DNA from 2 places in the Streptomyces sp. NPDC022552 genome. Region 2 is predicted to be linked to the other one. Evidence: predicted binding sites of a transcription regulator. Region 2 holds the regulator's gene; the other holds the start of a gene.
What was found. Region 2 encodes HrcA, which represses chaperone genes, less so after heat shock. Its sites were predicted from a motif close to TTNGCACTCNGNNNNNCNGAGTGCNAA; they were not measured.

Region 1 (3,854 bases), on a different contig from region 2:
CCTTCAGCTCCACCTCGGTGGCGGCGCCGACCTTGATCACGCACACGCCGCCGGCCAGCTTCGCGAGGCGCTCCTGGAGCTTCTCGCGGTCCCAGTCGGAGTCGGTGGACTCGATCTCGGCCTTGATCTGGTTGACGCGGCCCGCGACGTCCTCGGAGTTGCCGCCACCGTCGACGATGGTGGTGTCGTCCTTGGTGATGGTCACGCGGCGGGCGGTGCCCAGCACGTCCAGACCGGCCTGGTCGAGCTTGAGGCCGACCTCCTCGGCGATGACGGTGGCACCGGTGAGGGTGGCCATGTCGCCGAGCATCGCCTTGCGGCGGTCGCCGAAGCCCGGGGCCTTGACGGCCACGGCGTTGAACGTGCCACGGATCTTGTTGACGACCAGGGTCGACAGGGCCTCGCCCTCGACGTCCTCGGCGATGATCAGCAGCGGCTTGGAGGAGCCGGCCTGGATGACCTTCTCGAGGAGCGGCAGGAGGTCCTGGATCGAGGAGATCTTGCCCTGGTGGATCAGGATGTACGGGTCGTCGAGGACGGCCTCCATACGCTCCTGGTCGGTGACCATGTACGGGGACAGGTAGCCCTTGTCGAAGGCCATGCCCTCGGTGAAGTCGAGCTCCAGACCGAAGGTGTTGGACTCCTCGACGGTGATGACACCGTCCTTGCCGACCTTGTCCATGGCCTCGGCGATGAGCTCGCCGACCTGCTGGTCCTGCGCGGAGAGCGCGGCGACGGCGGCGATGTCCGACTTGTCCTCGATCGGACGGGCGGTCGCGAGCAGCTCGTCGGAGACGGCCTTGACCGCGGCGTCGATGCCCTTCTTCAGGGCGGCCGGGGAAGCACCGGCGGCGACGTTCTTCAGGCCCTCGCGGACCAGCGCCTGGGCGAGCACGGTGGCGGTGGTGGTGCCGTCACCCGCGATGTCGTTGGTCTTGGTCGCCACCTCCTTCACCAGCTGGGCGCCGAGGTTCTCGTACGGGTCCTCGATCTCGACCTCGCGGGCGATCGTGACACCGTCGTTGGTGATGGTGGGAGCGCCGAACTTCTTGTCGATGACGACGTTGCGACCCTTCGGGCCGATCGTCACCTTCACCGTGTCGGCAAGCTTGTTGACGCCGCGCTCAAGGGCGCGACGGGCGTCCTCGTCGAACTTCAGGATCTTCGCCATGGGAGCGATTCAGCCCTCTCGGATGTCGAAAAACTGGTGAAACCGAACTGCGCCCCGGACGCCCGGTGCGGGGTCAGGGGCGCAGCTCAAAGCATGTGCTTCAGGTACTTCGGTGAATTACTTCTCGATGATCGCGAGCACGTCGCGAGCCGAGAGGACGAGGAACTCCTCGCCGTTGTACTTCACCTCGGTGCCGCCGTACTTGCTGTACAGCACGACATCGCCGACCTTGACGTCGAGCGGCAGGCGCTCGCCGTTCTCGAAGCGGCCCGGACCGACGGCGAGGACAGCACCCTCCTGGGGCTTCTCCTTCGCGGTGTCCGGGATGACCAGGCCAGAGGCGGTGGTCTGCTCGGCGTCGAGCGGCTGGACCACAATGCGGTCCTCGAGCGGCTTGATGGCAACCTTGGAGCTGGTGGTCGTCACGATCCGACCTCCCCCTTCGGAGATCTCACGGGGCTAACTGTCTGAGGTGGCGACCAGGTGGATCCGTCGTCGCGGGTGCCGGACCTGCCCGTCGCTGTGTTGGCACTCTCCAGTGGGGAGTGCCAGAGCCGAGACTATGACTGCGATTAGCACTCGGTCAAGCGGAGTGCCAATACAGTGCCGCGTGGCGATTCGGTCCCGGTACGGGCAACGGCGCTTCGGAGCCGATGGTTCCGCACAAAGGTGCGGTTGCGACGGCCTCAAGGCCCCGGGTGCCGGCTCCCGTCGAGCCCGGCCAGTGTGTGGAGGACGCGGGCCGCCGTCCTCGAGAACGCCCCGTCCCCCGCCCCCGCCTCCCCGACCCGCACGGCCGCCTTGCGGCCCAGGCGCTCGATCGGGTCCACGGACGAGGCGCACCCCGTCACCCCCAGGAGCGCGCCGGCCAGCGCGACGGCGGCCACCGGCCGGCGCGCGCGCCTCACACGTAGTCCTCGAGCTTCGCGACCGCGTACCCCTTGGCCGTGATCGTCTTCATCACCCGGCGGATCATGTCGGGCATCGAGCCCTTCCAGTCCCGCTTGCCCCGGAAGTGCGTGAGCACGATGTCACCGGGGTGCAGGTCCCGGTCCCACTCGCGCCACTCCATCCGGTCCGGGAAGGCCTCCGAGGCCCAGAGCGGGACCGCCTTCACCCCGCACGTCTGCGCCGCGCGCAACGTGTCCTCGTTGTAGTTGCCGTACGGCGGGCGGAAGAGCGGGGGCCGTGTGCCGAACTGCTTCTCGATGACGTCCTGCATCCCGCAGATCTCCCGCTTCTGCGCCTTGTACGAAAGCCCGGGCAGATAGCGGTGGTTGAGGGTGTGGTTGTGCAGGGAGACGCCGGAGTCCCGCATCTTCTCGAAGTACCCGTAGTCGTCCTTGACGACGTAGTCGCTGAGGAAGGCGCTGTAGGGGATCTGGAGGTCGCTCATCATCCGCAGCAGCTCGGGGTCCTTCTCCGCGCCGTCGTCGATCGTCAGGAAGACGACCTTCTGTTTGGTCGGCACGGTGGTGAAGACCGGCGGCAGGCCCTCGCCATCGGTCTCGAAGCCCTTGCGCGTGGTGATCTTCGGCTTCACGGCAGGCGGCGCCGGGGCCTCCAGGGGCGGCCGTTCGAGGCCCCATTTCTTGGCGGCGAGCACCCGGGCGGCGCGCCGCTCGCGGACCTTCTCCACGTACGAGTCGAGTGCGGCGGCCGCGCCCTCGGGCTGCTGCTGACCGGCGGCGGGGCGCGCGGGCGCCTTGCGTCCGCTCTCGGAGCCCTCGCCGGAGGGGCCCGCACAGGCCGATCCGAGCGCGGCGACCACCAGCGCCGCACCCACCGACCGGCGAAGGCGCAGGGCTCGCTTTGTTCGCATCTGTTCTTTTTGTCTTACTAGCTGCATGGCGCCGCATCCTGTCAGCGCCGGGACCGCCAGGGCCGCCGACACCGCCGCCCCGGCGCCCACCGTCCCCCGGCTGGCCCACAATGGGACGGGTGACCGACCTCGCCGACTTCACCGCCCTGCTCTCCCCCGAGGGCCAGACGCTGCTCGCCGCCCTGCGCGACTACGACCCCGCCCAGGAACTGGCCGTCGCCTCCCGGCTGCGCCGCGAGCACCCCGCCGAGCTGGTCTCGGCGGCGCTGGGGCAGGCGCGGCTGCGTCAGCGCGCCGTGGCGAAGTTCGGCGCCGAGGACGCGTACCGGATGTACTTCACGCCCAACGGCGTCGAACAGTCGACGCGGGCGACGGTCGGGGCGTACCGCGCGGAGCGGCTCCGCGGGCTCGGGGTGCGCGGCGTGGCCGACCTGTGCGGCGGGATCGGCGGGGACGCCCTCGCGTTCGCCCGGGCCGGGATCGCGGTCCTGGCGGTGGACCGCGACCCGCTGACGGCCGAGGTCGCCCGCGCCAACGCCGCCGCGCTCGGTCTCGCCGATCTGATCGAGGTGCGCTGCGCGGACGTGACCGAGATCGACACGAGCCCGTACGACGCCGTCTTCGTGGACCCCGCACGGCGCGGGGGAAGGGGCCGGATCTTCGACCCCGAGGCGTACTCGCCGCCGCTCTCCTGGGCGGTCGAGGCCGCCCGTACGGCCCCGCACGCCGCACTGAAGATCGCCCCCGGCATCCCGCACGAGGCCGTGCCGCAGGAGGCCGAGGCCGAGTGGATCTCGGACGGCGGGGACGTGAAGGAGGCCGTCCTGTGGTTCGGCACCTCCCCCGGCACCCGCCGGGCCA
Region 2 (3,854 bases):
GCGACGATCGCCGGGAGGTCGTCGATGCCCTCCAGGTACTCCACCACCACGCCCTCGATGCGCAGGTCGTCGCCCCAGACCCGCTCCACCAGCTCCGCGTCGTGCCGGCCCTCCACGTAGATCCGGCCCGCCCGCGCCACCCGGGCCCGCGCGCCCGGGACCGCGACCGAGCCGGAGGCCGTACGAGTGGGGCGCGTCGGACCGGCCGCGGGACGGACCAGCGTCACCACCTTGCCCTCCAGCAGGAAGCCCCGCGGTTCCATCGGGAACACGCGGTGCTTGCCGAAGCGGTCCTCCAGGGTCACCGTGCCCGCCTCGCAGCGGATCACCGCCCCGCAGAAGCCCGTGGAGACCTCCTCCACCACGAGGTCCACCTCCGCCGGTACCTCCGGCACCGGGGCGGATCGCTTCCAAGGGGGCGTCAGGTCCGGGTTGTAGCTGCGCATTTGGGCGACGTTATGCGACGGAGAAGCGCCGTGCCAGCTCATCCCGCTGGCGCCGTACGAACGCCGCGTCCACCACCGCCCCGTGCCCCGGCACGTACATCGCGTCCTCCCCGCCCAGCGACAGCAGTCGGTCCAGGGCCGCCGGCCAGCGTGATGGCAGCGCGTCCGGGCCCGCCTGGGGCTCTCCCGACTCCTCCACCAGATCGCCGCAGAAGACGATCTCCGGCACGCCGCGCACGCCGGGCACGAAGAGCGCCAGGTCGTGCGCCGTGTGGCCCGGGCCGATGTTCGCCAGCAGCACCTGGCGGCCCCCCAGGTCGAGCGTCCACTCCCCGGAGACGGAATGGTGCGGCGCCACGAGCGTGTCGGCCGCCTCCGTCGCCGCCGACTCCTCCACCCCGTGCCGTACCGCGTCCTCCCGCAGCGCGTGCCGCTCCCGTCGCAGCAGATCGTCCACGCCCACTGCGCCGAACACCTCCGCGCCCGCGAACACCGCCGTGCCCAGCACATGATCGAAATGGGGGTGGCTCAGTGCGATGTGCGTCACTCTCCGGCCGCCCGTGAGCGCCTCCGCCTGAGCCCGCAGCTCCGCGCCCTCGGCGAGCGTCGAGCCCGTGTCGTACAGGAGGACGGCCTTCTCGCCCATGACCAGGCCCACCGTGGCGTCCCAGCCCGGCAGCCGCCGCCTCCCCACCCCGTTACCGAGCCGCTCCCAGCCGTACTCTTCCCAATCGACATCCATACCGCGACGCTATCCGCAACGACGCGACCTCCGACGCGGCCTCCTTGCCAGGAGCGATGCCCGCCGCCGTACACTGGCCGGGGGATTCCTGGCACTCGAACAGGGCGAGTGCCAAATGCGGAGCAACCGATACGACAGCTGGAGGTGTGCGCGATGCTCAGCGAACGCAGACTCGAGGTGCTGCGCGCCATCGTCCAGGACTATGTCGGGACGGAGGAGCCGGTCGGCTCCAAGGCGCTCACGGAGCGCCACAAGCTCGGCGTCTCGCCCGCCACCGTGCGCAACGACATGGCCGTCCTGGAGGACGAGGGCTACATCGCCCAGCCTCACACCAGCGCCGGACGCATCCCGACCGACAAGGGCTACCGGCTCTTCGTCGACCGGCTCGCCGGCGTCAAGCCGCTGTCGACGCCCGAGCGGCGCGCGATCCACAACTTCCTCGACGGAGCCGTCGACCTCGACGACGTCGTCGGGCGTACGGTCCGGCTGCTCGCGCAGCTGACCCGCCAGGTCGCCGTCGTGCAGTACCCGTCGCTGACCCGCTCGACGGTCCGGCACGTGGAGCTGCTCTCGCTGGCCCCCGCCCGGCTGATGCTCGTGCTGATCACGGACACCGGCCGGGTGGAGCAGCGCGTCATCGACTGCCCGGCGCCGTTCGGCGAGACCTCGCTCGCGGACCTGCGCGCCCGGCTCAACAGCCGGGTCGTCGGCCGCCGTTTCGCGGACGTGCCGCAACTGGTGCAGGATCTTCCGGAGTCCTTCGAGGAGACGGAGGACCGCGGCACGGTCTCGACCGTGCTCGCGACCCTGCTCGAAACCCTGGTGGAGGAGCATGAGGAGCGGCTGATGATCGGCGGCACCGCCAATCTCACCCGCTTCGGCCATGACTTCCCCCTCACGATCAGGCCCGTCCTCGAAGCCCTTGAGGAGCAGGTCGTGCTCCTCAAGCTGCTGGGCGAGGCCAAGGACTCGGGCATGACCGTACGGATCGGGCACGAGAACGCCCATGAGGGCCTCACCTCCACGTCCGTCGTCGCGGTCGGCTACGGTTCGGGCGACGAGGCAGTCGCCAAACTCGGCGTGGTCGGACCGACCCGCATGGACTACCCCGGAACGATGGGAGCGGTACGCGCAGTGGCACGTTACGTCGGACAGATCCTGGCGGAGTCGTAAGTGGCCACGGACTACTACGCCGTACTCGGCGTACGCCGCGACGCGTCCCAGGACGAGATCAAGAAGGCATTCCGGCGGCTCGCCCGCGAGCTGCACCCGGATGTCAATCCCGATCCGAAGACGCAGGAGCGGTTCAAGGAGATCAACGCCGCCTACGAGGTGCTGTCGGACCCGCAGAAGAAGCAGGTCTACGACCTCGGCGGCGACCCGCTGTCCGCGTCCGGCGGCGGCGGTGGAGCCGGTGGCTTCGGCCAGGGCGGCTTCGGGAACTTCTCGGACATCATGGACGCGTTCTTCGGTACGGCGTCGCAGCGCGGGCCACGCTCGCGCACGCGCCGCGGCCAGGACGCCATGATCCGGCTGGAGATCGACCTCAACGAGGCCGCGTTCGGCACGACCAAGGACATCCAGGTCGACACGGCCGTCGTCTGTACGACCTGTTCGGGTGAGGGCGCCGCCCCCGGCACGTCCGCCCAGACCTGTGACATGTGCCGCGGCCGCGGTGAGGTCTCGCAGGTCACGCGGTCCTTCCTGGGCCAGGTCATGACCTCGCGCCCCTGCCCCCAGTGCCAGGGCTTCGGCACCGTCGTCCCGACCCCGTGCCCCGAGTGCGCGGGCGACGGCCGGGTCCGCTCGCGGCGCACGCTGACCGTGAAGATCCCGGCCGGTGTGGACAACGGCACGCGGATCCAGCTCGCGGGCGAGGGCGAGGTCGGCCCCGGCGGCGGCCCCGCCGGCGACCTGTACGTCGAGATCCACGAGGTCCCGCACGAGACCTTCCAGCGGCGCGGCGACGACCTGCACTGCACGGTCACCATCCCGATGACGGCGGGTGCGCTCGGTACGAAGGTGCCGTTGCAGACGCTCGACGGGGTGGAGGAGGTCGACATCCGCCCGGGCACCCAGTCCGGCCAGTCGATCCCGCTGCACGGGCGCGGCATCACACACCTGCGCGGTGGCGGCCGTGGCGACCTGATCGTGCACGTCGAGGTGACGACGCCGTCGAAGCTCGACGCCGAGCAGGAGCGGCTGCTGCGCGAACTGGCGAAGCTGCGCGGCGAGGAGCGGCCGACGGGTCAGTTCCAGCCGGGACAGCAGGGCCTGTTCTCGCGGCTCAAGGACGCGTTCAACGGCCGGTAGGCGTGATTGCCGGGGGTCCGGGGGTTGTCCCCCGGGTCGGCACGGTCAGCCGGGACAGCAGGGCCTGTTCTCGCGGCTCAAGGACGCGTTCAACGGCCGGTAGGACTGGGCGTGGCATGCCTGGAAGGGCGGTATCCGCAGGGCGGATGCCGCCCTTCCGTATGACACGATGCCTGCATGTCCACCGCGCTGAACGATCTCTCCCGATACCCGATCGTGCAGGCCCCCATGGCGGGTGGAGCGTCCTGTCCGGAGCTCGTCGGGGCCGTCTGCGAGGCCGGCGGGCTCGGGTTCCTCGCCGGGGGGTACAAGACCGCCGGCGGGCTGTACCAGGAGATCAAACAGGTGCGCGG

Region 1: a site for HrcA is predicted at 1,744-1,770, ahead of groES (co-chaperone GroES). Genes of this name have one in related genera too.

The regions. Positions count from the first base shown of each region.
Region 1 covers NZ_JBVHGJ010000003.1:571,303-575,156, forward strand. Annotated here, with positions in the region: gene groL (chaperonin GroEL) at 1-1,171, opposite strand, end outside; gene groES (co-chaperone GroES) at 1,289-1,597, opposite strand; gene ACZ3OF_RS12375 (hypothetical protein) at 1,858-2,079, opposite strand; gene ACZ3OF_RS12380 (polysaccharide deacetylase family protein) at 2,076-2,993, opposite strand; gene ACZ3OF_RS12385 (THUMP-like domain-containing protein) at 3,104-3,854, shown strand, end outside.
Region 2 covers NZ_JBVHGJ010000002.1:193,475-197,328, forward strand. Annotated here, with positions in the region: gene ACZ3OF_RS05715 (DUF3097 domain-containing protein) at 1-446, opposite strand, end outside; gene ACZ3OF_RS05720 (MBL fold metallo-hydrolase) at 457-1,188, opposite strand; gene hrcA (heat-inducible transcriptional repressor HrcA) at 1,342-2,361, shown strand; gene dnaJ (molecular chaperone DnaJ) at 2,362-3,501, shown strand; gene ACZ3OF_RS05735 (nitronate monooxygenase) at 3,679-3,854, shown strand, end outside.